Regions from separate parts of the Glutamicibacter halophytocola genome, predicted to be linked through region 3. Evidence: riboswitches for the same ligand, from Rfam matches in the RefSeq annotation. Region 3 holds a riboswitch; each other region holds the start of a gene.
The links. A riboswitch is a leader RNA that binds a small molecule or an ion and turns the genes downstream of it on or off. The one in region 3 is predicted to bind S-adenosylmethionine.
Positions count from the first base shown of each region.

Region 1: it holds a riboswitch for S-adenosylmethionine, as region 3 does, so the genes downstream of both, AOZ07_RS03445 (hypothetical protein) here and AOZ07_RS01730 (acyl-CoA dehydrogenase family protein) in region 3, are expected to answer to the same signal.
Region 2: it holds a riboswitch for S-adenosylmethionine, as region 3 does, so the genes downstream of both, AOZ07_RS17755 (flavin reductase family protein) here and AOZ07_RS01730 (acyl-CoA dehydrogenase family protein) in region 3, are expected to answer to the same signal.

Region 1 covers NZ_CP012750.1:714,367-724,733, reverse strand. The annotation lists gene AOZ07_RS03470 (thiamine pyrophosphate-binding protein) at 1-1,098, opposite strand, end outside; gene speB (agmatinase) at 1,098-2,084, opposite strand; gene AOZ07_RS03460 (hypothetical protein) at 2,390-2,806, opposite strand; gene AOZ07_RS03455 (helix-turn-helix domain-containing protein) at 2,903-3,466, opposite strand; gene AOZ07_RS03450 (DinB family protein) at 3,642-4,226, shown strand; SAM riboswitch class IV at 4,299-4,411, shown strand; gene AOZ07_RS03445 (hypothetical protein) at 4,425-4,691, shown strand; gene AOZ07_RS03440 (VIT1/CCC1 transporter family protein) at 4,747-5,850, shown strand; gene AOZ07_RS03435 (LOG family protein) at 5,928-7,106, opposite strand; gene AOZ07_RS03430 (DEAD/DEAH box helicase) at 7,193-10,367, shown strand, end outside.
Region 2 covers NZ_CP012750.1:3,859,750-3,870,116, forward strand. The annotation lists gene AOZ07_RS17730 (DUF2283 domain-containing protein) at 1-141, opposite strand, end outside; gene AOZ07_RS17735 (DUF4258 domain-containing protein) at 212-457, opposite strand; gene AOZ07_RS17740 (DUF6941 family protein) at 465-887, opposite strand; gene AOZ07_RS18920 (hypothetical protein) at 988-1,137, opposite strand; gene AOZ07_RS17745 (ZIP family metal transporter) at 1,161-1,904, opposite strand; gene dnaB (replicative DNA helicase) at 1,966-3,321, opposite strand; gene AOZ07_RS17755 (flavin reductase family protein) at 3,981-4,481, opposite strand; SAM riboswitch class IV at 4,579-4,696, opposite strand; gene AOZ07_RS17760 (PaaI family thioesterase) at 5,068-5,484, shown strand; gene AOZ07_RS17765 (dihydrofolate reductase family protein) at 5,530-6,120, shown strand; gene AOZ07_RS17770 (PQQ-dependent sugar dehydrogenase) at 6,128-7,192, shown strand; gene AOZ07_RS17775 (acetyl-CoA hydrolase/transferase family protein) at 7,189-8,706, opposite strand; gene AOZ07_RS17780 (helix-turn-helix domain-containing protein) at 8,890-9,195, opposite strand; gene AOZ07_RS17785 (SPW repeat domain-containing protein) at 9,499-9,864, shown strand; gene rplI (50S ribosomal protein L9) at 9,987-10,367, opposite strand, start outside.
Region 3 covers NZ_CP012750.1:369,170-379,536, reverse strand. The annotation lists gene ggt (gamma-glutamyltransferase) at 1-509, shown strand, start outside; gene AOZ07_RS01735 (LLM class flavin-dependent oxidoreductase) at 597-1,997, opposite strand; gene AOZ07_RS01730 (acyl-CoA dehydrogenase family protein) at 2,049-3,389, opposite strand; SAM riboswitch class I at 3,406-3,497, opposite strand; SAM riboswitch class I at 3,765-3,867, shown strand; gene AOZ07_RS19215 (hypothetical protein) at 3,873-4,136, shown strand; partial or broken gene acs (acetate--CoA ligase) at 4,189-6,174, shown strand; gene AOZ07_RS01715 (BCCT family transporter) at 6,248-8,104, opposite strand; gene AOZ07_RS01710 (Fur family transcriptional regulator) at 8,766-9,200, shown strand; gene katG (catalase/peroxidase HPI) at 9,293-10,367, shown strand, end outside.

The sequences.
Region 1 (10,367 bases), 350 kb from region 3:
CCCGTCAAGACGAGCCTGGATCTTCTCCAGGGTCTGCGCCACCACCTGCACTGGGCTCTGGCCATGCCAGGAGGCCCGCGGGGCGAAACCGGCGGCGTGCAACTGGCGATCAAGGAATTTCAAGGCTTCGCGGGCATCGGCGCGGATTCCCAGGGCCGGGGTATTGGATTCCAGCACTCGAGGCTCGGCGTCGATCTGGATCATCTTGCCGCGCGGTTCCAGGGTGAAGTAATTGCTGGTCACTTCCCCCAGGGCCGAGCCGATGACCAGCAAGACGTCTGCATCTTCCATAATCTGAGTGGCGTGGCGATCCTCAACCCACGATTGCAAGGACAATTCGTGGTTCCAGGGGAACGCTCCATTGCCGCCGGGGCTGGAGAGCACCGGTGCCTGCAGGGTTTCGGCCACCGCGAGCAATTCGGCCTGGCCGCCGGCACGACGCACCCCGCCACCGGCGATAATCGCCGGGCGGTCTGCGAGGGAAAGCCAATTGACCGCTTCGCGGATCAATTCCTCGCGCGGCGGGTGCTCATAGGCTTCGGCCAAGGCATCCTGCACCGGCGGGACCATCACCTGGGCCAAGAGCACATCCTGCGGGACTTCCACCCAGACCGGGCCCATGGGCACGGTGATGGCGCGTGCCCAGGCATCCTGAATGGCCGAGGGAATGCCCGAGGCATGGTGCACGGTCTGCTGGAACTTGGTGACGTTGGCGGCCGAGGCCTTCTGGTCATCGAGCTGGTGCAGCATGCCCTTGCGGCGCGCACCCAGGCCGTCGAGCGGAATCTGGCTGGCGATGACGACCATGGGCACGCCGGTGGCGTAGGCTTCCTGCAGCCCGGCCAGCGAGGTCAGCGCCCCGGGACCGGTGGACAGGAAGAGCACGCCCACCTCTCCGGTGGCGCGGGAGTAGCCGTCGGCCGCGAAGGCGGAGTTGTTTTCCACGCGCGAGGAGACAAACTCCAAGGTGGAACGTGAGAGCGCGTCGAACAGCCCCAAGGCGTGCTGTCCGGGAATGCCGAACACGGTTTTGGCGCCCAGCGCGGTGAGGGTCTCAATGACCAGGTCGCCGCCGTTGCGTTGAGGCTGTTCGCTCATTACTTGTTCAGCCCCTGGTTAGCCCGGAAGTCGCTGATCAAGCTGATCAGGTCGTAGGTGACATGGCTGGCAGCCACGCCGGTCAGCTCCGCGTGGTCATAGGCCGGAGCGACCTCGACGATGTCGGCGCCCACGATGTTCAGCCCGCGCAGGCCGCGCAGGATCTCAAGCAGTTCGCGGCTGGTGATGCCGCCGGCCTCGGGGGTGCCGGTGCCCGGGGCGTGGGCCGGATCCAGCACGTCGATGTCCACCGAGATGTACAGCGGGCGGTTGCCGATGCGCATCCGCAGCTTGTCCACGATTTCACGCACGCCCTGGTAGTAGACATCCGAGCTGGTCACGATGCCGAAGCCGAAGCGCTTGTCGTCTTCCAGGTCCTTCTTGCCGTACAGCGGGCCGCGGGTTCCCACATGGCAGATGGCCTCGGTGTCCAGGATGCCTTCTTCCACCGCGCGGCGGAAGGGGGTGCCGTGGGTGTATTCGGCGCCGAAGTAGGTGTCCCAGGTGTCCAGGTGGGCGTCGAAGTGCAGCATGGCGACCGGGGCGCCAGCGCGCTGGGATGCCGCGCGCAGCAGTGGCAGCGCAATGGTGTGGTCGCCGCCGATGGTGACCAGGCTCGAACCGTCCGCGGTCAGCTCCAGCGCCTCGTGCTCGATGGTCTCGATGGCTTCGTTGATGTTGAACGGGTTCACCGCGAGGTCGCCTGCGTCCACCACCTGGCTCTGCGCAAACGGCGAGGTGTCGGTGGCAGGGTTGTACGGGCGGATCAGGCGCGAGGATTCGCGCACGTGGTTGGCGCCGAAGCGCGCCCCGGGCCGGTAGGAGACACCGGTGTCAAAAGGCACGCCGATGATCTTGATATCCGCGTTCTGGACCTGGTCCAGGCGGGGCAGCCGGGCATAGGTTCCGGCCCCCGCATAGCGCGGGATGACCGCTGCGTTGATCGGACCCAGATGGCCGTTTTCCTCAATGCGGACTTCTTTCATGTTCTTGCCCTCCCGGCGTTTCACGGCTTTCACCGTAGTTGCCCAATATGAAACTTCAGTTTCCTATTATGCTATTTTGTTGGCGCGGTCACGTCAAGGCTTAAGCCATGGATCCGGGAGCTGGGGCGCGCAAAAGGGCAGAATGCCGCCGCCAGGGCATGCGGGGGCAGGGTTCAGCGCTGCGGCAATTGGCACGCGGTCCTATCCGGGGAGGAGCAGCGTGAGTGATGGCCCGGGGGCCGGTGCAAGAAAGGAGCTGGATCGCTGGGCCAGTTGGCTGGCGCAGCGGCATGATCGCCGGAAGACTAGGCGCCGCGGAAGTTCTTCGTGCTGGCATTAACCAGCGAACGATCGATTTCATGGATCGCCACGCAGAACCCGGCGGAGAGGATCAGGGACTTGAGCATGAGCTCGGAGAGGTCATCGGCTACGTAGACCAGTTGCAGGGGCCCGACCAGGATCATGAGAATGATCGCCCAGAAGGCATATAGCCACGAAACGCGGGCCTGCGCCATTTGCGGGAAGCGGGCCCTGCGCCGAATGGTCCGCAGGCCGAGCACCACAATCACCACCGCGATAATAACCGCCCCGATGAAAAAGAAATTGCGCTGCGTGCGGATCCACGTCAGGGTCGTGCCGGCAAGAAGTCCGACAAGCACCGAAGCCCACCAGCTGATGCAGCGAAGCTGATCCCGTGCGCCAGTATCCTCGCTAGTCCTCACGCCACTCCCATCGATCACCGCACTGTGTGCGCACGCCGAGCACACCTTTTTAGAATACGCGCTCCACAGCACCGCAACGAAAAGGAGCGCTTGAAGCTAGAGGATCAAGGTCCAGGTCACCAGGGCTGCCTCATCGGACTCGTTTTCCCAGCTGTGCGGCTCGCGCCCGGGAAAGGTCATGGTGTCCCCGGCCTGGAGCTCAACACGCTGCTCGGGCAGCACGAGGGTGAATTTCCCGGCGATCACATGGAGCACTTCCAACTCGCAGTCCACCGAATACAGCTCGGCTTCGCCGGAGCCCTTGGGAGCGATTTCGGCTCGGATCATCTGCACGCGCTTCTCGCTGCGCGGCGTCACCAGCTGCTCGGTGATCCCCTCCCCGCCCAGCGACACCCGCGGCGCTTCTTCCAGCCGCACCAGCATGGTTTCGGGCACTTCAAATAGCGTGCCCACCTCGATGCCGAGCACCTCGCACAATTTCAGCAGCGTGGAGACCGAGGGGCTGGTGAGATCTCGCTCAACACGCGAGAGGAAGCCCTTGGTCAGCCCAGACAGCTCAGCGACCTGGTCGATGGTCATTCGCTGCCGCTGGCGCACCCCGCGCAACCGCGAACCGATATTGATCGCGGCACCGCTTGATTCCACGGGCAGGGTCTTCATGCTTTCGCTCCATCACTTCGCTTGTTGCGGCACGCCAGCAGCCAAAGGGGCGCTCCGAAAAGGCTGCGGCGGCAAGTTTACCAATAGTAAACAGAGCATAGCGCGAGTCCTGCAAATATGCCGTGTCCCACACGTTCCGCGCTCCAGATCCCCACACGCTGGCTAGACTCTGATCATGGATCACAGCAAGGAACTGCTCCAGGAATATCTCTCCGACGCGCGCGACGCAGTCATCTACAAGGCCCAGGGGCTGAGCGCACAGCTGGCACGCAAACCGCTGACGCCCACCGGAACGCACATCCTCGGCGTCGTCCACCACCTGGCCATCACCGAGTACGGGTATTTTGCCCAATGCCTCGGCCGCACAGTGGATGACCCCTATATCCAAGAGCTTCTGGATGCCGATGACCCGCAGGCCGACTTCCTGCCGCCGGCCCGCTTCAGCGCCAGCGGGATTATCGAGCTGTACCGGGAGTCAACCGCCTTCTCGGATGCTGGCATCAGGGCTTTGCCGCTCAGCGCTCCCGTCGAAGTGCCCTGGTGGATCCGCCGCCGGCACACCACGCTGGAACATCTCATGGTGCACATGATCGCGGAAACCTCCCGGCACGCCGGCCACCTCGACATCGTGCGCGAACAGCTTGATGGCTTCACCGGCTTGCGCCCCGAAGCGCCCAACCTCCCGGACTATTCCGCAGCGCAATGGGCCCAGCAGTTCGAATCGATCAACCGCCTCGCCATCGGTGATGACCACCAGTAGCCAGGAGCCCAGGTCATATTACGGAACAGGCCTTCATCGCGGACAGCGCAGGCGGTAGCATCACAAGTGTTGCTTCACGAGACACGGCGCCAAGCTCCGACTGGCCGTGCACCAACCCCAGATTCATGGGTGGTTCGGATGAAGAAGCGGTCCGTTCACACACTGTGCTCGGGCAAGAACACAGCGAGAGCGCATCACATGGCCTATTCCGTCCTGCCCATCGTCGACCGCCGAACCGGCCAAGTGCAATTCAAGGTCCACGGACTCTGGCATATCTGCTACGTCGGCGATCCAATTCTGCTCGAACAGCTCCTGGCCCGCTGCGCACGCCGCCCGGTCTTCGATCCGGAAACTTCCCAGCTGCTCCTGGGCGTTGCCGCCGCAGGGGAACCGCAGGGGCGCAACGCCGCTTTTAGCCTTGCCAAATTCCCAACGCCCCATCCCCTTACTAAAATCGGTAGCTGACCCGTTCACCGAGTTTCGACAAGAAATTCGACCTGCCAAGAGAGCTGTTTTCGTGATGTCGAACCAGTCAGCAACCGAACCTACCCGTGCCCAAGTCCAGCGCTGGCGAAAATACCTGGCCGATGAAGTCGCCGAAGGCGCCATCTACCGCACCCTGGCCCAGAAGAAATCCGGGCAGGAAAGGCAGATCCTGCTGGGACTCGCCGAAGCCGAAGCGCGGCATGAGGCGCACTGGCGGGCCAAGCTGGGCGAACACGCCAAGCCGGTCCGCCCATCATTGCGCCGCACGATCTTGCGCTTCTTGGCCCGCAATTTCGGCTCGGTCTTCGTGCTGGCCATGGCACAGCGCTCCGAGAGCAATTCGCCGTACCGCGACGACAAGGACGCGACCGCGCAAATGGCCGCCGACGAACAGGTGCATGAAGAAGTAGTCCGCGCACTGGCCACCGCCGGCCGGGCTCAGCTCTCGGGCAACTTCCGCGCCGCGGTTTTTGGCGCGAATGACGGCCTGGTCTCCAACCTCGCCCTGATCATGGGCATCGGCGCCACCGGGGTATCCTCCACCTTCGTGCTCTTTTCCGGCATCGCCGGGCTCTTGGCCGGAGCGCTATCCATGGCGGCCGGCGAATTCGTCTCCGTGCGGTCCCAGCGCGAGCTTCTCACCGCTTCACGGCCCACCCAGGTGACGCTGACGGCAGCACCCAACCTCGATTTGGCGTCCAACGAGCTGGTGCTGATCTACAAGGCCCGCGGCATGAGCGATGAAGATGCCGAACACCGCGCCGCAGAACGCATGGGGCTTTTCACCTGTGATTGCAACCCCGCCTTCTCGCTGAACCCCGAGGAACGCGCAGAGGAATTGGAAAACGAACACGAAGAGCTCGGCTCGGCCACCGGCGCGGCAGCCACTTCCTTCTGCCTCTTCGCTTCCGGCGCCATCATCCCGATCCTGCCCTATATCTTCGGTCTCGGCGGCTTGGCGGCCGTGGCCATCTCCGTGATCCTGGTGGGGATCGCCTTGATGATCACCGGAGCCATCGTCGGCCTGCTCTCCGGAGCCTCGCCGCTCAAGCGCGGCCTGCGCCAGCTGGCCATTGGATGGGGCGCCGCAGCGGTCACCTACTGCCTGGGCCTGCTCTTCGACGTGCAGGTGGCATGACCGGCTGTTGGCTCGGCTTCAATCGCCCATGACCCCGCGGCATCATCTGATGCCGCGGGGTCATTTGCTTGGGGGCGCTACCAGCGTGTGCGCCGGCGCAGCGTGCTCATGGAGCTGATGAACTCCATCGCCTCGGCCGCGGTGTCCACCAGGGCAATCTTTTCTCCCATCACCCGATCGGCGGCTAGCGCCTGGAGCAGCGGCCACACCGGCAGGGTCCTGGTCCAGTATTCACGGCCGAACAGGACCATGGGAACCACCCGGGCGCCGGTGGCATAGTAGTTTTCGCAGGCATCCTGGAAGATCTCCTGAACCGTGCCGGCGGATCCGGGCAAGACAATCAGCCCGCCATTGGACTGCTCCAGGAGAATTGCCTCGCGGATGGAGTTGGCGAAGAACTTTGCGATCTTCGTGGCAAAAAGATTTGGCGGTTCGTGGCCGTAAAACCATGTAGGCACCCCCAATGACTGCTGCGAGCTGGGGAAACGATCCTTGACGGCGAGCGCGGTCCTGGCCCATCCGGTGCGCTGGTGAATGGCGTCGGGCTGTTCGGCGAGCATTTCCAGGGCAAGGTTGAGATCCTTTTGCTGGTAGCCTGCCAGCCATGCCCCGGCATTGGCAGCTTCCATGGCTCCCGGTCCCCCGCCAGTGGCCACGCCATAGCCGGCCCGGGTAATCAATTGGCCCAGTTCCACTGTTTGCGCGTACTCGCGTGAACCGCGGCGCATCGCATGGCCGCCCATAACCCCGATGAGCGGGGAATCCTTGAACACGCCCTCATAGACTTCCGAAATCAAAGCCTGCCCAACGTGGTGATCATGCAGGGTCCTGGCCATCGCATCTTCGGGATTCAGCGCAGCCGGTGCGGTGTGCTGTTGCGAATAGGCGTAGATCTTCGCATCCGGGACCTGTTCGTAGCCCTGCGCGCGGATCCCTTCATAGAGTTCTTCCGGGGTATACAAGCTGCGTTCCCCCGTGGTGAAGGGCAGTTCTTCGCCAGAGCTCATGCACAGGCCACCGGTCGCCTGAACCAGTTCCCGCCCATGCTGCGAGTATTGGCAATCGATGAAGATCGCTTCCGACAGGTCCAGGGAGCGAAGGACGGAGTCCCGTTCACGCAGATCAACCCGATGCACGCGCCAGCTGAATCCGCGGGGGTGGAGGGAGGAAAGCGCGTCGGAAGCCAAGCGATCAAACTCGACGAGCGAGGTGATATTCACTGCCCTCGCCGGTAGATAAGGCCAGATGTGCGACATGCGTCAACGCTACGTCATAGATAGTGATTATTCACAGACAGGCCCTTGAACTTTCACCGCGGGCCGGAACGTGAAACGATGAGAGGATGAGTGATTCTGTTCCCCCAACCATCGACGCGCGCCACTTGCTGCGCTATCTGGGCGATGTCCCTTTCTTTTACGGAAAGAACATAGCAGCTGAAGAAAATTCTGTGGTTGACGTGGAATTTGATGAATCCACCCGGCAGATCGAAGGCACCGTGCGTGCTAACGGCGAAGAATTTTCGCCGATGATCCAGGTTCAAATGGCCGGCGACGACTGGCAAATCGAGCTTTGCGAGTGCACGTGCGACAAGCCCGGCATCTGCGCGCACATTGCCGCCTTGGCCATCGTCTCGAACAAGATTGCTTCGCAGCCGCGCCTTGTGGCCGTGCCGGAAGAAAAAAGCTCGGCCGCATGGGCCCAGCAAATCGACTCGTGGTTCCAGCCCTCTGAACCTGGCCCAGCCGACGGGCTGCTCGGCTCGCAGCACGACCCCGTGGTAGCCATGGGTTTGCAATTCATGCTCTTCGATGCGAAGAACACCACGCAGCAACAACAGTGGATGCCGACCGGCACCATTCCGCATCCCACCCGCAATAAGCGATTCCGCCTGGGCGTGCGGCCGATGGTCCGCAATACCGAAGGCCGCTGGGTTCGCGGGCAGCTGCGCTGGACCACCCTGGGCTTCAAGACCTATGGCTGGAATTTGTTGCGCTCGCAGCACCACTGGTTCACCCGTTTTGCGTCCATGGCCCGCAGCGATACCCAGTTGCAATTCAAGGTGGATGAAGACTGGCTATTCATGGACGAATACGCTTCCGACCTGCTGTGGCCACTGCTTCAGCAGGCTCAGGAGCTGGGCATTGAGCTCATCTCCACACGCTCCGAACAGCGCATTCGAATCGTTGACCCGGCCAGCTTCAGCATGCAGGCGACGCTCGATGACCAGTTGATGCAGCTGAGCGGCATTTTGCATGTCGACGGCCAGGACCTGGTGCTTGATTCCGAGTCGCCTAGCGGCGTTATTGCAGATCATGGGTTCTATGCGCAGTTGGGCCAGCCTGACGAGATCTGGTTGGCTCCGAGCAAGGAACCCGTGGCAGAGGCGCACCGCCGCTGGTACGTTGACCGTCGCCCGGTGGCCATTCCGGTCGCGGAAATCGACAGCTTCTTCGATTCGGTCTATCCGCGTCTAGCGCGCCGCTTTGATCTGCGCAGTGCCAGCGAGGAACTGGTGCTCCCGGACTTGAAGCCCCCATATGTGCAGGCTACGGTCACCTACAAGCGCGATGTGAATGACAAGGGCGAGCCGAATGACTCGGCAACCTTGGAATTCCAGATCCGCTATCCCGGGGTTCCGGATCAGCACGAAGTCTACGATCGTGAAATCGAAGAACAGCTTCGCGCAGCTATTGATGAGGTCTTCCTGCAGACTACAGAAACGGGGAATCCCGATCTTTCACCCAAGTTCTACTCGGGCGAAAGCGTCATTACCTTTGTCTCTGAAATCTTGCCTGCCATCGAGAGCCTGCCAATAGTGAAGCTGAGCGAAAAGGGCACCCGGCCGGTATTCCGGCAACTGCGCGAGCTTCCCCAGCTGAAGATCAACGCGGTCAACCACGAGCGCACTGACTGGCTGGATCTGGGATTGCTGATCACCGTTGGCGACCACGAGGTTCCTTTTTCACAAATCGTTGAGGCCATGAGCAATGGCCAGATGAAGATCAAGCTCCCGGACAATACGTGGTTCTCCTTGAACCAGCCGCTGTTCGCCAAGCTCAAGGCCCTTGTTGATGAAGCCCAAGCACTCAACGACAAGCCAAAAGAAGGCGATCTGAAGCTTACGGTTTTCCAGATTTCCATTTTCGAGGAGCTCGATGAGCTCGCCGAAGGCATCGACGGCGCAGATTTGTTCATTGCGCGAATGCGTTCCCTGCTGAAGGTCGCTGAAGGCGAGCAGGCGTCCGTGCCTGAAACGCTGAACGCGCAATTGCGCCCTTATCAGGTTGACGGCTTCCGCTGGCTGAGCCGGCTGTATCAGGGCGGCTTTGGCGGCATCTTGGCCGACGATATGGGCTTGGGCAAAACCCTGCAGACCATCGCATTGATCCTGCATGCGCACGGGCTGTGGAATGACAGCGAGGCTTGCGCCAAGCTTCCGGCAGCCCAGCGCACTGCTGCCCCATTCCTTGTGGTTGCGCCAAGCTCGGTCGTCTCGAACTGGGAAACCGAAGTCAAGCGATTCGCTCCAAGCTTGCGCGTGACCAGCATTGAAGGAACGCTGAGTTCACCGCGGCAGCTCAGCGAGCTGGCGGAAAACTACGACGTCATCCTCACCACCTACACGCTGTTGCGCCTGAATGATGAGATTTATGAGGCGCAGCGCTTTGCTGGCCTGATCCTTGATGAGGCCCAGTTCGTGAAGAACCGCTCCACCAAGGCCCACCGCACTGCTGTGAACCTGCAGACCAACTTCAAGCTGGCCGTTACCGGTACCCCGATGGAGAACAATCTCTCTGAACTCGGTGCGCTGTTGTCGCTGGTGGCACCGGCCCTGTTCTTGAACACGAGCCGTTTCAACCGCCAATTCGCCCGCCCTATTGAAGTCCTGGGCGACAAGGAAACCCTGGCGTTGCTCCAGCGCCGGATCAAGCCGTTTATGCTGCGACGCACCAAGGAATCGGTGGTGCTCGATCTGCCAGCCAAGCAGGAACAGCAATTGCTCGTCCGGCTCTCCGATGAGCATCAGCATGTTTATGACACCCATCTGAACCGTGAACGCCAGAAGATCCTGCACCTGGTGGAGGACTTGGATCGCAACCGCTTTACGATTTTCCAGTCCCTGACGCATCTGCGCATGCTTGCGCTGGAGCCTTCGCTGGTCGATCCCGAGCTATCGGATGTTCCGGGTTCGAAACTGGAAGCCTTATTTGATCAGCTTGATGATGTTCTGGGCGAGGGCCACCGCGCTCTGGTCTTCAGCCAATTCACTTCCTATCTGAAAGTGCTGGCCGAGAAGCTGACCGAGCGAGGCGTGAATTTCGTGTATCTCGACGGAAATACGCGTAATCGTTCCAAGGTCATCGAGCAGTTCAAGGAAGGCGAAGCTCCGCTGTTCTTGATCTCGCTGAAGGCTGGCGGCTTCGGATTGAACCTGACTGAAGCAGATTACTGCTTCCTGCTCGACCCCTGGTGGAATCCTGCAGTTGAGGCGCAGGCTATTGACCGCACGCACCGTA
Region 2 (10,367 bases), 420 kb from region 3:
CTCGAAACCTACAGGCATGCCCGCGCGGTCCAAATCTATGAGTAGTCCGCCACCATATTCAATGGTCTTTTCAACTGTCTCGTCTGTCACTTGGGCGTAGCCCACACGAAGGGTTGCGTCGTAATATGTGCTATCAGACATTTTTACCTTTCCTCCTCGCATCGTGTTCATAAGAACTCTCTGCGTTTGGTAAGTATACATTTTACTAGTTTTAGTGCCAGTAAGCTGTGATTACCGTAATAGTTGCATTGGGCGCCGCATCTTCAATTGCCGGAAAAGTCACGACCATCAGTTTCCTTTCCCCAATTTCCACCATGTACACCCATCGTCCCGCCGCGTCCTTTGATTCGTAACTCATCAAACGCCGGTGTTCGGTGAACACTTCATTAACTTGCTGTTCCGATATCCCTCGTTGCTGGATCCTGGATAGAGCATGACTACTGATCTTCAGCTCCATCAGATCACTAGCCCCCGACGTTTTCCAGAATGTCAACAGAGAAATACAATTTCCGGACTAGGGCGTTATTGATGAATATTTCAGCTCGATACCGCCCAGCAGAGTCAATCTTAAGCGGAACTTCAGCCGTGAAGACAAGACCCACTTTCCCTTCATATGGGTTTACCGCCTGTTTCGGATTCATTGTGGTTTCCAAGACAAGTCCGCTTGACCCATCATCATTCCCGACCCTTATCTTGACTGGGAATGGCGCTCCACCTTCTCTAGCCCGGATACGCCCAGCGACGTGCAACGTCAGCGGGGCCGGTAATGAAGGCAAGGCGACTCGAGTGAAGCTCGCGCCCACTGCCGTAAGGCTGTCCCCTTCGACTCGCGCGAATTCCGCTAAGAAGGCGTAGTCAAGCTCGGGAAGATTCTCCAACGTCGTCATGCGTCCGATCATATCCATGGAACGGCGCGCGCGTAAGAAAAACTTTCTCGATTACGAGAGATTCAGCTTCAGGCTCAGCAGATCAAATATCGAATCCCAATTACTCCGTTGTCACGGTGGTGACCGCCATGGATTCAAAGGCAACGAGGAACACCAGAACAAACATGCCCATGGTGGTGGCCAAGAATTGCGGTGCGTAAATGGTTTCTGTAGCTGGCGCAGGATTGTGGCTACTACGTCTTAGGGGCATGCCCTAATCATGCCAGTTTTCTGCTATCCGCCCAGAACATGCAGGGCGAATGCCGACAGGAAGCCACCGGTGACCAGCAGCCCGGTGTAGTCATGTTCAACAGAATAGGCTTCTGGAATCATCGAGTCGGCAATCATGGTCAGGATTCCGCCTGCGGCAACTGCCGTGGCAAAGGCCAGGGCTTCTTCAGGCATGGATTGCATGGCCAGTGCCCCGGCAAAGGCAGCCAGCCCACAAGAAATCGCGATGGAACCCCACAGAAGGGCAATCGAGGAACCTTTGCGGCCGGCGCTCTTCATTTGAGCCGTGCTGGCCAGCCCTTCGGGAATGTTGGAAATGAAAATGGCAATGAGCATGGCGGGGTTGATGCTCGCGCTAGCCACAACGCTCAGGCCCAGTGCCACGGATTCGGGAATGCCGTCGATCAAGGCTCCCACCGCCAAAGCGGTGCCCGCAGGTTCGCCGCCCTGAGCGCTGCCCGAGGCTTTTTGACGCCTTGTGGTGCGCCAGGCCAGTACCCGATTGGCCGAGAAATACAGCGCGGCGCCCACCAGCACACCGGCCGCCGTTGCCAGGAGCCCGCCAGTTTCGAAGGCCTCGAGTACAAGCTCAAAGCTCAGTGCACTGACCAGCACTCCTGCGCCGAAGGCCATGATCGCGCAAACCCAGACCTTCGGAATTTTCAGCCACCAGGCGGCGCCAGATCCCAGCAACAGCGCCGATCCGGCTACCGTGCCCCAAAGCAAGGCCTGCAAAGAAGCGAACATGGCACCCACTATAGCCAGCAAGCCGCCGGCTTAGTAGCTGCCATGTCGGTTCTGACTGGGATTAACCCTCGGAGGACATATTGCTGAAGCGCGAGTAGTGGCCTTGGAATGCCACGGTGATGGTTTTGGTGGGACCGGCACGGTGCTTGGCGATGATCACGTCGGCCTCGCCTGGACGGTTTTCCTTGTCATACACATCATCACGATGCAGCAGGATCACCATATCGGCGTCCTGCTCAATGGAACCGGATTCACGAAGGTCCGAAACCATTGGCCGCTTATCGGTTCGCTGTTCGGAACCACGGTTCAGCTGCGACAGCGCGATCAGCGGAACATCGAGCTCCTTGGCCAGCAGCTTGAGGTTACGCGAGAACTCGGAAACTTCCTGCTGGCGTGATTCCACGCGCTTGCCCGAACTCATCAGCTGCAGGTAGTCGAGGATGATCATGCGCAGCTCATTGCGCTGCTTCAGGCGGCGGCACTTTGCGCGGATTTCCATCATGGACATATTCGGCGAATCGTCGATGAACAGCGGCGCTTCATTCAACCGGCCCATGGTGGTGGCAATCTTGGTCCACTGCGCGTCCTCCACCGAACCCTTGCGCAGGTCCTGGAGCTGGATGGAGGCTTCTGCCGAAAGCAGGCGCATCGCAATTTCATTGCGGCCCATTTCCAGGGAGAAGAAGACGGTGGCCATGTTGTTCTTGATGGCGGCGGACCGGGCGAAGTCCAGCGCGAAGGTCGACTTACCCACTGCAGGACGGGCCGCGATGATGATCATCTGGCCGCCCTTCAGGCCCTGGGTCAGCTCGTCGAATTCGTAGAACCCGGTGGGCACGCCGGTGATGCCGTCGCCGGCGTTCGCGGCGTTTTCGATTTCGTCTACGGTGCCTTCGATGATATCCGAGAGGCGTACGTAGTCTTCGCTGCTGCGGTTTTCCGCAACCTTGTAGACCTCGGCTTGCGCTTCGTTGACGATGGCATCGACTTCTCCATCGGGCGAGTAGCCCATCTGGACGATGCGGGTTCCGGCGTCCACCAGGCGGCGCAAGACGGCGCGCTCGCGCACGATTTCTGCATAGTAGCCGGCGTTAGCGGCGGTGGGCACCTGCTGAATGAGGTTGTGAAGGTAGGCAGCGCCACCCACGCGGGAAATTTCGCCGCGCTTGGTCAGCAAGTCGGCCACGGTCACGGCATCGGCAGGTTCGCCTCGGCCGTACAAATCGATAATGGCTTCGTAGATGGATTCGTGAGCCGGACGGTAGAAGTCGGTTCCGCGCAGCGCCTCAACGACGTCTGCGATGGCGTCCTTGGATAGCATCATGCCACCGAGCACGGACATCTCGGCTTCGACGTCCTGTGGCGGCTTGCGCCCTGCGTCGGATTCTCGTCCTTCGTAAACCGGCTCAGCACTCATTGCAGACACTTCCATCCCCTATTGACCCCAGGGGGAAAAATCTTCCTTGCCAGATGGCAACGTTCCAACCTGCTAGTTGATGCCAACAGTTCAATGGATTACGTCTGTGGATATTTCTGCCCCAAAGCCAACAGTAGGGCCGATGTTTACCCACGTAAACCCCATTATCCACAGGTTCTGTGCATAACATACCCTCAGCTGTGGACTAGCCTGTTCACTGTCTGGGGAGAACCCTGTGGATTATTGTCAAGTACCCAACAGTAATAGTTATTGACTAGGCTTTTTGTATTTTCACATCTGTGGACAGGGAAATATTTTGTTGAAGATAGCGATATGTTCCCAGTAGTTATCAACACCCAAAAACGCCCGCAATACAGGGTTTATTGCAGTTTTCACACAGTTCTGCACATCTTGCCCACAGACGTGTGGATAACCATGTGGATATCCACGGAATCATAAAAGGCTTAGTCACCGGCCTTTAGCACGGTCAACTCGGCAAGTTATGGCCAATAGTCCACATTTTCGCGTAGCGGTCGCGATCCACACCGTGGATAACTATTTGCCTGGCGTTGAACGCGTCCCGAAACGCGACTAGGCCCGGAGCAGATCACCATCAGGGAATCCACGCCGGGCCTTCGGGAAACTACCCCTCAGAAGATTTAGACGAGCTCAGGAACTGGGATTGAATGAAATCGGGAATCATGGAAGATCTGCGGCGAGTGCAGTGATGTGTGATGCCCATGCACCTCCAAAAGCACAACCCAGTGGTCACCAGCTTCGACTTCGTTGTAAATCGACGTTTCCAGCCAGAGGGTGGACTCTTCAATGAACAGAGCGCCCTGCTCGGAAACCACGGTATCCACGCCGAGGAATCGATCGCCCTTCTTCGAAGCGATCTGCGCGCAGACCCCTCCATTAAGATCGCTGAGAACCGAAACACCAATGTGGCTGGCCTCGCGCAGTTTCGGCCAGGTGTTGGAGGTCTTCTGGACTGCAAACATCACCAATGCCGGCTCCAGCGAAACCCCGACAGTGAATGAGGATGCAACGATGCCGGTTTTCACGCCGTCCACTTCTGCACACAGAGCGGCCACGCCTGAGGGATGTTGAGCGAAAACCTTGCGTAGGGTTAGCGGGTCAAGTTCACGATTCAATGACATGGCTCGATTCCTTCGGTTCTTGCCCACCGCGTCAGACCCAGCGGGAACAGCGGTTCGGGATGATCCGAATCCGGTTGCCACTGAGGTTTCACGCCGTGCGCGGTACTTGTTCTGACACCATTTGGCGCAAAACCGAATCCTCACCTGGAGCACCCCACTACCGTTGAGAGGGTTGCCGATCAGCAAGCCAGGGCTTTTAGCTGATGCTCTTGATTCTGCTTAAAACAATATGACTCATGACGAAGCACCGTCAAACAATTCACTTCTCAAATCGCAATATTCAACAAAATATTCGACAGTGGCTCAGTTTTAGGGTCATGGAACAGTCCTTTATTCACCAATTCGGACCGCTTCAGGCACTTCAGCCGGCCATGAAGGTGTGAGCTTCGTCGTAACGCATTAACTTATGGCACGGCTAAATATCTTCCGGCATCTGCGCTTCGTGGAAAATCGGCGCCAGGGTTCGCCATCAAGGATCTTCCCGCAAGGATTGCCGCGTACTTCAGCAGGTAAAGTGCAAATAATTGAACCGCAAGCCCCACCACTCGAACAGGCGCACCGCGCCCCGACACTTTTGGAGTCACCCGTGAGTTCCCCAGCACAGCGAATCCCCGACAAGACCAGCCGCTTCACTGACAGCATTGGCCTGGTCTTTGACGACATCACCGCCACTTCCGTGCGAGGCCATGCCGATCTCAATGAAAAGCACCACACCCCGTGGGGCGTCGTACATGGAGGTGTCTATGCCTCCATGATTGAAAGCGCCGGCAGCGTTGGCGCCAGCTACGCGGTCTCAGAGCGCAATCAATTTGCTGTGGGCGTTCACAATGCCACCGACTTCCTGCGTCCCTCTACCGGTGCGCGCGTGCAGGTTGCGGCCAAGGCGCTGTTCCAAGGCAAGACCCAGCAGTTGTGGGAAGTTGTCATCACCGATGAGGCCAGCGGAAAGGAACTCTCGCGTGGACAATTGCGCACCCAAAACGTAGATATGCCCAGCGCCTGAGCGTATCCTAGGTGGCACCTAGCGGATCAGCTTCGGAGGCTTGCCATGAGTGCCACCTATACCTTTGACGTGTTCAGCAGCCTTGATGGCTTCGGCAGTGCAGGCAGCGATTGGGGTGGCTACTGGGGAAAACAGGGGCCCGAGCTGTTGGCCCATCGCCTCGGGCTCTACACTCCCCCATGCCGCATGGTTTTCGGAGCAAACACCTTCCGCTTGTTTAGTCTCTTCTGGGCAGAAATCGAGATGAATCCCGAGGTTGAAGACGCGTGGGGCGTGGCTTTGCACGACAAGCCCGCCACCGTCATCTCCACCACCTTGGAAGAGCCGCTGTCTTGGCCTAATGCCACGCTGGAGCGCGCTGATGCCTTGGAAGTCGTCGCCCAGCTCAAGGAAACCTCAGATGTGCCGCTGCGCTCCCACGGTTCCCTGGCCATGAACCATTCGCTGCTGGCGGCAGGTCTAGTGGACTTCATCCAGGTGAGCATCTTCCCGGTGCTGACCGGGCATAGCGGCTCTGCTCCGGTACTCGGAGGGGTCGACGACTATGACCTGGAACTTGTCGATTCAAAGCTTTTGGACGGGCGGATCCAGGAACTGACGTATCGCCCGACGCGCCATCAGCCGGCGCACGCATAGCCACCCGATGAAGCACATCCGGGACACATGCCTGCTGCTCGGCGCGGTGTTCCTCGCCGGATGCTCCACGCCAACACCACTTCCAAGTCCAGCTGCCGAATCGCAAACCGCTCCAGAACCACTGGCCACCGGCTTGGAAGCTCCGTGGTCCATGGTCTACGTCCAGGACAGCTTGCTGGTCAGCGAACGCGATTCCGGGAGGATCCTGGAAGTTTCGCAGTCCGGACAGAGCCGCGAAGTGGCCCGGATCGATGATCTCGCAGCGAGAGGCGAAGGCGGGCTGCTGGGCCTGGCCTTCCTCGCGCCGGACCAGCTCTACGCCTATTCCACCGCGGAATCCGGTAACCGCATTCAGCAATTCACCGCGCAAGGCAGCGCCGGAAACCTGTCATTGTCGGCTCCGCGGACCCTGCTGGATTCGTTGCCCTCGGCCAATATCCACAACGGCGGGCGGCTGGCCATCGGACCGGATGGAATGCTCTACGCGAGCGTGGGCGATGCGTCCAACCCTGGGCAAGCCCAGGACCTGCAGGCGCTGGGCGGCAAGATCCTGCGCATGGCACCCGATGGAAGCGTCCCGGAGGACAACCCCTTCGAGAATTCCCTCGTCTACAGCTATGGGCACCGCAATGTGCAGGGCCTGGCATGGAGCGATGATGGCACCATGTATGCCAGCGAATTCGGGCAAAACACCTTCGACGAACTGAACATCATCAAGGCCGGCGGGAACTATGGCTGGCCCGAAGTCGAGGGGAAGGGCGGCGCAGATCGGCAGTACACCGACCCGATTGCGCAGTGGTCCCCTGCCGAGGCCAGCCCCAGCGGCATCGCGATCCTCGACGGCACCGCCTACCTGGCGAATCTGCGCGGCGAAGTGCTGCGCGCGGTGGAACTGGACGCGCCGGCCATCGAGCAGGAATTGCTCGATGGCCGGCTCGGCCGGCTGCGCGATGTGCTGGTGGATCCTGGCGGCTCGCTGCTGGTGCTGACGAACAACACCGACGGGCGCGGCCGGCCAGGGACGGGTGATGACCGGATCGTGCGCATCGATCCCGGTCAGCCCGGCGGCTAGCTGGCCGGGCGCATATCCCCGGTCTTCTCGAAGCGCTGGTGCCAGGACAGGGCCTCGCCCAGCAGGTGCGGGGTGTGCTTGCCGTAGCTTTGCCTGCAGGCCCGGTCGAAGTAGTCCTGCAGCAACGGACGGTAGTCCGGATGCGCGCAGTTCTCGATGACCTGCTGGGCGCGCTGCTTGGGCGACAGGCCGCGCAGGTCGGCCAGGCCCTGCTCGGTAATCAGGATCATGGTGTCGTGCTCGGTGTGGTCCACATGCGATGCGAAGGGCACGATGCCCGAGATCTTGCCGCCCTTGGCGGTGGACGGGGACATGAACACCGACAGGTAGCCGTTGCGGGCGAAGTCGCCGGACCCGCCGATGCCATTCATGACATGGGAGCCCAGGACGTTGGTGGAGTTCACGTTGCCGTAGATGTCGGCCTCGATCATCCCGTTCAGGGCGATGCAGCCCAGCCGCCGGATGATCTCGGGGTGGTTGGAGATCTCCTGGGCGCGCAGCAGGATGCGCTCGCGGTAGTGCTCGACATTGCGGTTGAATTCCTCGATGCCCTCGGCAGACAGCGAGAAGCTGGTGGCCGAGGCGAACTCGATGGTGCCGTCCTTGATCAGCTGGAGCATGCCATCCTGGATGACCTCCGTGTAGGCGGCCAAGGACTTGTAGCCGCCGCGGGACAGGCCCGCCAGCACGGCGTTGGCGATGTTGCCGACGCCCGACTGCAGCGGCAGCAGCTTCTCGGTCAGCCGGCCGGCGCGGATCTCCGAGTCCAGGAAGCCCAGCAGGTGATCGGCGATCTTCTCGCTGGTCTCGTCCACCGGGGCGAAGGGGCTCAGCCGGTCTGGCGCGTCGGTTTGGACCACCGCGGCGATCTTGCTGACGTCGACGTCCAGGTACTTCTGGCCGATCCGGTCGCGCACTGTGGTCAACTCGATGGGCTTGCGGTGCGGAGGCAAGGCGGTGCCGTAGTAGACATCGTGCATGCCCTCCATGGCGGCGGATTGCTGCGCGTTGACCTCGATGATGACCTTGTCGGCCATCTCCAGCCAGGTCTTGTTGTTGCCCACGGAGCTGGAGGGGATCAGGTCGCCTTCGGCGGTTACGCCGACCACCTCGATGATGGCCACGTCGATCTTGCCGTAGAAGCCGAACCAGGCGTGCTGGGCGACATGGGACAGGTGGATGTCCATGTACTCCATGTTGCCCTCGTTGATGCGGCGGCGCAGCTCGGGATCGGACATGTAGGGAAGGCGCAGGTTCATGCCCTCGGCCTTGGCCAGCACCCCGTCGAGCTCTGGGGCGGTGGAGGCGCCGGTGAGCACGTTGATCTTGAACTCCTCGCCGGCAGCGTGCTGGCGTTCCATCTGGGCGGCCAGGGCGCCGGGCACTGCCTTCGGGTATCCGGCACCGGTGAAGCCGCTCATGGCCACCGTCATTCCCGGCTTGATGATGGTTGCCGCCTGTTCGGCGCTCATCAGGCGATCGGCAAAGGCCCGGTGGTGAATACGCTCGTGCAAAATAACCCCTTCGAAGCTCGGCTGTGACGCAGGTCTATAACCCGCATCTCACCGGAACACTTTAGCCGCTAAAGATGCCGAGCCGGAGGGCAGGTGGTCGGATCCAGCGGTGGGTGGCGCTTTTCTCGATGAGCTGCCCGCTATTTGCGGTGGCCGGTCGGCCGTTCGCGCGGCGGGGCCTGGCTAGCCCAGCTGGGCGAAGGCCTCGCCGCGGGTCGCAGTGATCTCGATCCGGGCATCCATGGCCGCGGCATATCGGCGCAAGGTGGCTAGCTGGACCCGGTCCAGGTCGCCGGTTTCCATGCGGGCAATGCGGTCCACCGGCAGCTTGAGCCGCGCAGCAAGTTCGGCCTGGCTCAGGCTGGCTTCTTCGCGCAGGGCGCGCAATGAGAGCTTGCGCGGGCCGCTGCGGACGGTGCGCTGATGCTCGGCCACTGCCTCGCGTTGCTCCTTGGTCAATGCTTCAGGATCGGCAAACGCAAAACCCATGTATTCCACCGTTTCTCTCGATCGTGCTGGCCTGGCCAGTCCCATCTTCGAGGCTACGAGCCCGCGGCTCCAATGCCAACGATTAAGAGGCACCGGGCGCAAGGCGATCTGGTGAATTATGCGCGAACCTGCGGTGTCCCCACAAGAGCCGGGAGCCCTCCGGTGCCGCAGCCGGGACGCCTCCAGGGCCAAGGATTTACCAAAATGCTCCCAAAAGTAGATTGTGCATCGGCAACCGCGAACCTACATTTAAAGCGACTCCCGCTAAGGAGCCCTCTGCAATGGATGTTGGAGGTTTTCACAATGAAGAAATGGACTCGGTGGCAAGACTGGGTCGGCGTCGCGGCCGGTATTCTGGCCGCAGTTTCAACCATGTGGCTTGAGGGAACCAGCACCTCGATGAGACTGATGGCGGCCTTCGGCCTGCTCATGGTGATCACCGGCGTCTGGAGCGTCATGATGCCACGTTTGGTTTCCATGGAATGGGCACTTGCCATCGCCAGCGCCTTGCTCTTCGCCTCGCCTTGGATGGGATCGTTTACCGATTTCGCCGGCGTTGCCTGGATGTCCTGGATCTGCGGTGGCGCCGGCGTCGTTGCCGGCCTGCTTGCACTCGCCCCTGCTATTCAAATGCGCCATGCAACTGGTGGATCCCGGATGGCGCACTGAGAATCCGCGATTCCGTTAGCCTGCCATCGGGGCGAGCTGGACGGCGGGTTAACGCCAAGAGGTGGCGTGTGCTCCTTGCGGAGCGCACGCCACCTCTTGAACAGAAGCCGAGTCTAGAAGACTTACTTCTTGGCAGCAGCTACAACCTGCAGGCGCAGGTTTGCAACGACGTCCTCGTGTACGCGAACGGTTGCGTTGTAGTTGCCAGTCGACTTGATGTGGTCGTTGACCTCGATGTTGCGCTTGTCGATCTTGCCCAGACCGGCAGCCTCTACGGCGTTAGCGATATCGGTGGTCTTGACGGTGCCGAACAGGCGGCCGTTGGAACCAGCCTTGATGGTGATCTTCACCGGCTGGGACTTCAGCTTGGCTGCAAGTGCCTGAGCTTCCTCAAGGTTTGCAACAGCGCGAGCGGCACGTGCAGCCTTGATCGACTCCACCTGCTTCTCACCGCCCAGGGTCCAGACGATTGCGAAGCCGCGTGGCAGCAGGTAGTTACGGGC
Region 3 (10,367 bases):
GGTCGGGCATGGTGGTGCCGGGGCGTGGCTTCCTGCTGAACAATGAGCTCACGGACTTCTCCACGGTCTATGACCCGGAAGATCCAAACCGCCTTGAGCCGGGCAAGCGCCCGCGCTCCTCGATGGCGCCAACCATCGTGCTGCGTGACGGCGAGCCGGTGATGGCCATCGGTTCCCCCGGTGGTTCAACCATCATCACCACGGTGCTGCAGACGCTGCTCAACCGCTACGACCTGGGCATGGATATCAGCGAAGCCATCGCCGCCCCGCGGGCCTCGCAGCGCAATACCGCTGCGGTGACTGCAGAACCGGAATTCATCGACCAGTACGGTTCGGCCATGGAGGCCTTCGGGCATAAGCTCACCCCGGCCGGGGACTCCTTCACCCCGCAGGCAGAGATCGGCGCGGTGGAAGCGGTGCAGATCAATGAGGATGGAACTCTGACTGCGGCAGCCGAGCCGGTGCGCCGTGGCGGAGGATCTGCCATGGTGGTGAATCCCGCCCAGTAGGCTCCTGGAAACAGCATCGGCTCCGTCCACCCTTCTAAGGTGGAGGGAGCCGATGCCATTTTGAGGCCAGGGCCTCGGGCAGGATGCCTAGCCCTTAGCTGGCAGGCGATTGGAGATCTTGTACTGCGCGGCGCGATGGGTCTCCTTCACCCGGTCCCCTTCGCCAAAGAGCTTGTTGCGCAACGAGCCCTGGGCGTATTCGGTCTTGTAGGCGCCGCGAGCCTGCAGCTCGGGAACCACGTATTCGACAACGTCCTCGAAGGTTGCCGGGGTGACCGCGTAGGCCAGGTTGAAACCGTCAACGTCGGTATAGTCCACCCAGTCGATGAGCTTCTCGGCCACCTCGGCGCCCGAGCCGACGGTGATCGGGCCGAAGCCGCCCACGCCCACCCATTCGGCCAACTGGCGGATGGTCCACGGGTTGCCGTCGTCGCCGCTGGCCTTCTGGAAGGTTTCCACGGTGGACTGGATGGCGTTGGACTTCAGGTTGGCGCCCAATGGCTCATCCGGGTTCAGCTCCGACAGGTCAATGCCCATCCAGCCGGAGATCAGGACCTGCGCACCTTCAACGTCCGCATAGGACTTGTAATCCTCGTACTTGGCCTGGGCCTTCTCGGACGTCTCATCGGTGATGATGGTCTGCATCGCGAAGATCTTCACATCGTAGCGGTCGCGGCCGGCGGCCTCTGCGGCATCGCGGATCTTGGCGACGGTGGCCTTGAGGATTTCACGGGTCGGGCTGGTGACAAATACTGCTTCAGCGTTTTCCGAGGCGAACTTGATGCCGCGCGACGAGGCGCCGGCCTGGTAGATCACCGGGGTGCGCTGGATGGAAGGCTCGGTGATGGCGATTCCGGGCACCTTGAAGAATTTTCCTTCGTGCTCGATGCTGTGCACCTTGGCCGGGTCCGTATAGATCCCGGTTTCCTTGTTGTTCTGCACGGCGTCGTCTTCCCACGAGCCTTCGAGCAGCTTGTAGACGACCTCGAGGTATTCATCGGCGTGATTGTACCGCTCGTCGTGCTCCATCTGGTCTTCCTGGCCCATGTTGCGGGCGGCCGATGGCAGGTACCCGGTCACGACATTCCAGCCCACGCGGCCGTTGGTCAGGTGGTCCAGGGTGGCCAGGCGGCGGGCGAAAGCGTAGGGGTGCTCGTAGGCGGTGCCCGCGGTGACGCCGAAGCCGAGGTTCTCGGTGACCGCTGCCATGGCGGAGACCAGCATCATCGGGTCATTAACCGGGGCCTGGGCGCCGGAGCGCAACGGGGACTCATTGGTGCCGTTGAAAACATCGTAGGTGCCCAGGACATCGGCGATGAACAGGCCGTCGAACTTGCCCTTTTCCAGTACCTTGGCCAGGTGGGTCCAGTAGCCGATGGTGTTGTAGGTCGAGGCCTTGTCATCCGGGTGGCGCCACAGGCCTGGCGACTGGTGCACCACGCAGTTCATGTCGAATGCGTTGAAGAGAATTTCGCGCTGCTGGCTCATTGATGTTCCCCTTGCCGTGGTTGGGTAGTGGTGAAGATTTGTGGTTCGCGCTCAGGCGCCGTGGGCTCGATGGTTGCTGTCTTCGCCGGTGACCGAGAGTCGTTGCGGCTGGACCGCATTGATCTCGTAATCCCCCACAATGCGGGCCTTGTAAATGGCCGGGTTGTGGGTGGCGATGGTCCGGGCGTTGCGCCAGTGCCGGTCCAGGTTGCAGATGACGCTGGTCGAGGATGCGCCCAGGCCGTCAAAGAGCTTGCTGGTGGCACCGATGACGAGTGGCTGGACGATGGTTTGCGCCCGGTTGGCTGCCAGTTCGCAGACCGCATAGCGTTCCTCGTCGTTGAGCCCCGGATCCACCAGTGCGGCTTCGACTTCAAGGACGGCGCCGATCACGACCGAGTCCGCGGCGAAGGATTCTGCGGACACCTCGCCGACCAGTTGCAACACCTGTGGTTCGCGGTGCACCGGAACGCCGGTGCCGGTGGTGAAGATGCGGGTGCGGTTCTGCACCGAAATGCGCAGGTCATTCAGGGCCGCCCGGGCGATACCTGCCTGCACGGCCATGAGCACCAGCTGGAAGATCGCCGCTTCGGAGTCGTTGCTCTGCTGCGGCATGAACGTGTCCACCGGGACCTGGTGGAACTCTGTGGTTCCGGTGCCGGTGAGCCCCTGGCCAAAGCCATCCCAGTCATCAAGGATCTTGACGCCGCTGTGCTGGGTGGAGACTACCGCGATCTGGCGCCCGGGCAGTTCCGGGTGGGCCACGGCCACGGTGGTCCAGTCGGCAAAAATGGTGCCGGTGCAGTAGTACTTTTCACCGTCCACCAGCCAGCGGCCATCAACCTGGCTCACCTTGGTGTTCAGCGTACCCAGGGCATTGCCACCGCGTTCGGTGTAGGCGTTGCCGACAATTTGCCCGGCGGCGATGCGGGCGGTCCACTTGCTGCGCAGCTTTTGGTCGTCGAGGACCAGCACGTTTTCCACGAACGCGATATGCGCGCGCCACAGCTGGCCGACATGCGAGTCGGCTTCGGACAGCTCGATGAGCAAGCGGAACACGTCGACCAGGCGCGCGCCGTATCCGCCCTCGGCAACCGGGATGCGCAGTGCGCCGAAACGTTCGCGGTTGAGCAGGCCTACTTGCTCGAAGGGCAGAACGCGGTTGCGGTCGCGGTCCTTGGCGGTGCTGGCGATTTGCGCGAAGACCGGACGGAAGATTTCAGCCAGCCGGTCGTATTGCTCATCCGCGCCGGGGCCGGGGGTGACCTTGAGCAGTTGCCGCGTGGGCAGCTGCTCTTCGAAGTCGTCTAGTCCCATGGCGCTAGCCTGCGAAGGATCGCTGAGATGGTTGAAGTCCAAACCGGAGGTGTTTGGCAACTCGCCAAATGACATTAAAAGTCCTCAATTCTTTCCATCGGTCCTGGCGGTAGCACCGTCTCCCTTTTCGGGTGGTTGCTGCGGCGTCGTCGAGCCAGATCTCTCAGCCGCTCTGGATGGGTCGTCATTCATTTGTAGCCGTAATAAACCGATGCATCCAAGCCACGAAGTCACATTTCGACCTTGGGCGGTTCCGAGATGACCGGCAGGTTGAACAGCTAATGGCGCATCATGCCGAAGATGAATTGCCCATATTCGCCCATTATCGATCAAACCGGCATTCAATGAAATAAATAACGAAATATCCCGCGCATGTGGCACAGTTATCGAAGATTTTTCATGTTACGCAAGATTTGCATTCAATTCCTTCGAAACCCTGTAATAGACGTGTAACCATCCCGAGCGGCCGAGAGATCTGGCTCAGTGACACCGCAGCAACCACCTATGGAGGACACCTTCCATAGGCCGGTGCTACCGCCAGGACCGATGGAGATGATCATGGCACTGTGCTTTGCGCAGCCTCAAATGCAGTACCCGGGCCTCGCATCCATGGCGCTGGGCGCCGGCCTCGCCAATTTCTCGCGCAGATTCGCCACCACGGCACAGAGCCGCACCGCGCTTTCAGGCTCGCAGCCGCAACGGGCTATGGGCAAAGACAGGCAATTCGCCTCGGCCAAGAACCTCCAGGGCACAAGCAACAGCTGGCCTTCCTCGGAATACTTGCCGTTGCCCTGCTCGCTGCCTCCGAACGCCGCGCCATAAAAGCCCCGGGCCCGAGGGCACTAGCGATCAAGTACCAAACCAGCCACCGAATAGACACTCCAAGGAATACTCTGTAATGACCATCGAATCGGCACCAACCTCTGCATTTGCCTCAGAGGAAGCACGCCAAGCATTCTGGGACGACGCGGCACGCCTCCTTGATTGGGACACCAGCTGGCATACCACCAGCCAGATCCTCCCAGCTGACCCGGAAGCCAAGCGCGGACCGCAGATCTCCTGGTATCTGGGTGGCAAGCTCAATGCCGCGGTGAACTGCGCCGACCGGCATGTGGCCGCCGGCCGCGGAGACAAGGTCGCACTGTATTTCGAGGGCGAACCCGGCGACCGGGTGGCCGTCACCTACAAGAACCTGCAAGAACGCATCAGCCAGGCCGCCCACGCTTTGGAATCCTTGGGCGTGGCCAAAGGCGACCGCGTGGTCATCTACCTTCCGGTCCTCATCGAAACCGTCGTCATCACGCTGGCCTGCGCCCGCATCGGCGCCGTCCACTCGCTGGTCTTCGGCGGATTCTCTGCCGAAGCGTTGAAGTTCCGCGTGGAAGACACGAAGGCCAAGGTGCTGGTGACCACCGATGGCCAATTCCGCCGCGGCACCTCGGTGCCTGTCAAGGACAATGCCGACGAAGCGGTCTCCGGCGAGAATGAAATCGAAAAAGTGCTGGTCATTCGACGCACCGGCGATCAGATCCCGTGGACCGAAGGCCGCGACGTCTGGTGGCACGATGTTGTCGACACCCAGCCCACCGAACATGAAGCGCAGTTCTTCGACTCCGAAACTCCGCTGTTCATCATGTACACCTCCGGAACCACCGGACAGCCCAAGGGCCTGGTGCACACCACCGGTGGCTACCTGACCCAGGCTGCCGCCAGCTACAACATGCTCTTCGCCAACCCGGATGCCTCCCAGCGCGAGAATGACGTGCACTGGTGCACCGCGGACCTGGCATGGATCACGGCCCACACCTATGAGATCTATGGACCGCTATCCAACGGCGTCACCCAGGTGATTTATGAAGGCGTGCCCAACGCGCCGCATCCCGGACGCCACTTCGAAGTCGTCGAACGCTACAAGGTCACCAGCTACTACACGGCCCCGACCTTGGTCCGCTCGTTGATGGGCTGGTTCCCCGAGGGCATTCCCAAATCCTACGACCTGTCCTCCATCAACGTCGGCGGCACCGTTGGCGAAGCCGTTAACCCGGAGGCCTGGCGGTGGCTGCGCGAACAGCTTGGCCGTGATACCCCGGCAGGCATTCCGATGGTGGATACCTGGTGGCAGTCCGAGTCCGGGGCGACGGTCCTCTCCCCTTTGCCGACCGACGACTACTTCAAGCCAGGTTGCGCCGCCCGTGCCCTGCCGGGCGTTTCCGTGGATATCGTTGATGCCCAGGGACAGCGAGTTGAGCCCAATACCCAGGGCAATATTGTCATCACCCGCACCGGCCCGTCCATGGCGCGCACGGTATGGGGCAACCCTGAACGCTACTACACCAGCTACTGGGAGAAGTACGTCCAGCAAGGCTGGTTCCTCGCCGGCGATGGGGCACGTTTTGACGAGGATGGAGATATTTTCATCCTGGGCCGCACCGATGACGTGATCAATATTTCCGGGCACCGGTTATCGACCATTGAAATCGAGTCTGCGCTGGTCACCAACTCCGGTGTCGTCGAGGCCGGCGTCTGCCCCACCCCGGATGCAAAAACCGGACATGCGGCCACCGCCTTCGTGGTGCCCCTGGACAAGTCGCTGATTGGCGAAAACCCTGATGAGCAGCTCGCCGCGCGCCAGGCACAATTCATAGCTGAGCTTCGTTCCACGGTAGCCACCCAGATAGGCCCGATTGCCAAGCCGCGCGATGTGCTGCTGGTACCGGATGTTCCCAAAACCCGTTCGGGCAAGATCATGCGCCGCCTGCTCACACAGCTATTTGAAGGAACCACGCTGGGTGACACCACCAGCCTGCAGAATGAACCGTGCATTCCCGAGATCAATGCAATCTGCCGGGCACGCCGCTAAAGCGCAACTGAAGAAAATCCGCTTTAAATAGTCGAAGCCACGTCCCGCGGGACGTGGCTTCGACTATTTGATGCTAGGAATCCTTGGATTCGGAAGAATCCGTGGACGGTTCCACAACAGCCTCGGTAACTATCACCGGAGCTGAATCCACCACACCATCTTCCGGCTTCCCGGCCGGCTTGATGATGGGAATCTCGGTGGTCATCAGGCTGAACTGGCTGCCTTCGTGCCGGTCCACGCCCTGGGTCACCGATTGCTCAAGCACGGTGCGGGCCACCTTGCCGCGCAAGATCAGCGGATCGCGGCTCAGGTCCTTCCATAGTGCGACGCACAACAGCAGCATCACGATCACGAACGGCAAGGCCGAGACAATCGTGATGTTCTTCAAGCCGTTGAGCGCCTCGGCCGGATGATCGCCACCCGCCAACAGCATGACTGCGGCAACAGCACCGGTGGCGACACCCCAGAAGACCACGGACTTCTTGGTCGGCTCCTCGGCCCCGCGCTCGCTCAAGGCACCCATCACGATGGAAGCCGAGTCGGCGCCGGTGACGAAGAAGATCGCGATCAGCAAGACCGTGACGATCATCAGCACCGTGGCAATCCAGCCGGAGAGCGGAAGCGCATTAAGCAGATCGAAGAGGATCAGGTCGAAGTTGATGTCCGGAGCCCCATCCACCACCTTGGCCAGCGCCTCGCCGGTGTTGCCTGCACGCTCCGCGCGTTCCTGCAAGCCAATGGCGCCACCGCCGAAGATGGAGAACCACAGCAGGGTGACAGCCGATGGAACCAGCAGCACGCCGGTGACAAACTGGCGGATGGTGCGGCCACGCGAAATGCGAGCGATGAACAGGCCCACGAATGGGCTCCATGAGATCCACCAAGCCCAGTAGAAGACAGTCCAGGAGGACAGCCAGCTGGACATGGTGCCGTCGCCGGAGGCCGCGGTACGCGAAGCCATCTCTGGAAGGTCGCCAATGAATGCGCCCACGGCGTTCGGGACGACGTTGAGGATGAATAGCGTTGGGCCGCCGATGAAGACGATCAGCGCCAGGATCACTGCCAAGACCATGTTGATGTTCGACAGCCACTGGATGCCGCGCTCGATGCCGGAGACAGCCGAAGCGACAAACAATGCGGTAAGGATCGCGATGATCACTACCAGGACGCCGGAGCCAACCTTTTCAAGGATGCCAGCGGACTGGATGCCGCCACCAATCTGCAGTGCGCCCAGTCCCAGTGAACAGGCGGAGCCGAATAGGGTAGCGATAATGGCGAGGATATTAATGGTGCGGCCGCCCCAGCCGTGCACAATGCGCTCTCCGAAGACGGAGGAGAACATTGCCGAGAACAGCTGCGGGCGCCCCAGGCGGAAACTGCCGTAGGCCATGCCCAAGCCGACGATGGCATACATCGCCCACGGGAACAGCGTCCAGTGGAAGAGCGTGGTGCCCATGGCGGTGCTCAGGGCAGCGTCGGTAGACCCTTCAACGGTGCCTGGCGGCGGTGACATGTAGAAGAACAGCGGTTCTCCCACGCCGTAGAACACCAAGCCGATGCCCATGCCGGTAGCAAACATCATGGAGATCCATGAAACTGTACTGAATTGCGGTTTTTCGTCGTCCTTGCCCAGCGGGATGCGCCCGAAGTTCTTCGCAGCGACCACGATGACAAATATTGCGAATACCGAGGCTGCAATGATAAACAGCCAACCAGTGTTGGTGATGACCCAGTTAAGGGCCACGTCTGCGGCTTTACCCAAGCCCTCGGGGGTTACGAAACCCCAAATGATAAATGCCAGCGCCAAGGCGCCAGCGATTCCGAATACCCAATAGTCGGTTCCTGAAACCGAATATTTCTTTGGTCGTCGTTGTCGAGCTGTATGCAGCTCGCCGACGAGGTCTTCAAATGATTGATCCGTCTGCTTCATTGCGTTCTTCCTTCACTGGTAAGGCTCGGCGAACGAAGTCCTGCCGGCGCCCGGCGAGTTATCGCTTCGAGGGGACGCGATTGCCCTGCAGTGTGCTTGATTGCGAATTGCTTATCGGTGTCGATTCACTGAATCCAAATCTAGCGTCAGAGGGTGCTGATTGATACAACTGACCCTGCATATTGCCACGGGAATATTACCGGTGACCCGACGCTATTTCTTCTCGAATTGTCACAATAAATCCTAAATAGGCCTTTTTAAGCATGGTCGACCCACACCCATTGGTCAAACCAGAGCGCCTGATTCTCGCGGTTTTTTGCCTCAAGCACCCCGTTCATGGCGTACTGCTCATAGTCTGTTCACAGCTATGTGAGCTTGCTCGCGTGTGCATAATTCCTGCCCGAAGCCGCCCAGAATTCCAGGTCGTGCGCAGCAAAATCCGTGGCCTGATACCTTGGCGAATTCTGCCGAGGGCGGGCTACTCGTTCGGTTTTTGCGGTAACTTCGGCTCCTACGCCAAACACATAAGACATATTCCGAAATAAGAATATTTACTAACCAGCACTGAACACCAGAAGTTAATCAGGGAACATCGCGTAGCAACCTGAAATACACCTCTACTTATCTTGACTCATTCAAGATAAGCGGTCATGCTGAAGATATGACATCTCTGGACGGGATCGAGCAAGTGCTCAAGGCTGCCTCTATGCGAGTCACGCAACCACGCGTTGCGGTACTCGCTGCGGTTGCCGCGCACCCTCACGCGGACACCGAAACAATTATTTCGGCGGTCCACAGTGAGCATCCCACGGTGTCACACCAGGCGGTCTACGATTCGCTCAAGCTGTTCACCAGTTTGGGCGTCATCCGCCAGATACAGCCTCAAGGGCATATCGCACGCTACGAAACCCGCGTCGGCGACAACCATCATCACGTGGTGTGCCGCCAGTGCGGAACCCTAGCTGACGTCGACTGCGCTGTCGGCGGAGCCCCTTGTTTGCACGCGTCGGATGACCACGGCTTCAAGATCGATGAAGCCGAAGTCATCTATTGGGGCACCTGCCCCGAGTGCCAGGCTAAGAATCTCGGCGGGTAGCCGCACGGCCCCAAAACTTTGTCATCATTCGGGACCCCCTCGGGCGATGAACATCGAACCACAAACCCCAAAAAATCCGGAAGGAAGAGCATATGTCTGAGACAACAGCAGGTCAGTGCCCGGTTGTAGGCAACACCGGTCGAGTACACCCGACCCAGGGAAACGCCAACACCGAGTGGTGGCCAAATAAGCTGAATCTGAAGATCCTTGCAAAGAATCAGGAGGCTACCAACCCCCTGGATGCAGACTTCGATTACATCAAGGCTTTCGAAGCTCTGGATCTGGCAGCAGTCAAGGCTGATCTCGCCGAGGTCATGACCAAGTCCTACGACTGGTGGCCAGCTGACTTCGGCCACTACGGTCCCTTCCTGATTCGCATGGCTTGGCACTCTGCCGGCACCTACCGCTCGCACGACGGCCGCGGTGGCGGATCTGCAGGCCAGCAGCGCTTCGCTCCGCTGAACTCGTGGCCAGATAACGTGAACCTGGATAAGGCTCGCCGTCTGCTGTGGCCTGTGAAGAAGAAGTACGGCCAGTCCATCTCCTGGGCTGACCTCATGATCCTGGCCGGCAACGTCGCGCTGGAAGACATGGGCTTTGAGACCTTCGGCTTCGCCGGTGGCCGCAAGGACGTCTGGGAACCAGACGAAGACGTTTACTGGGGTCCTGAGAAGGTATGGCTGGAAAGCGAACGCTACACCGGCGCCCGCAACCTCGACGCACCACTGGCAGCTGTCCAGATGGGCCTGATCTACGTCAACCCAGAAGGCCCAGACGGCGTTGCCGACCCACTGGCTTCCGCAGCGGATATCCGTGAAACCTTCCGCCGCATGGGCATGGACGACGAGGAAACCGTCGCCCTGATTGCCGGTGGCCACACCTTCGGCAAGACCCACGGTGCCAGCGCCGAGTCGCACAAGAGCGGCGACCCGGAAGCTTCCCCGCTGGAAATGCAGGGTCTGGGCTGGAAGTCCGACTTCGGTACCGGCAACGGCGATGACACCATCGGCTCCGGCCTGGAAGTTACCTGGACCTACCACCCAACCCGTTGGGACAACGAGTTCTTCCACATCCTCTTCGCTTACGAGTGGGAACTGTTCCACTCCCCTGCCGGCGCCCAGCAGTGGCGTCCAAAGGACAACGGCGGAGCCGACATGGTTCCAATGG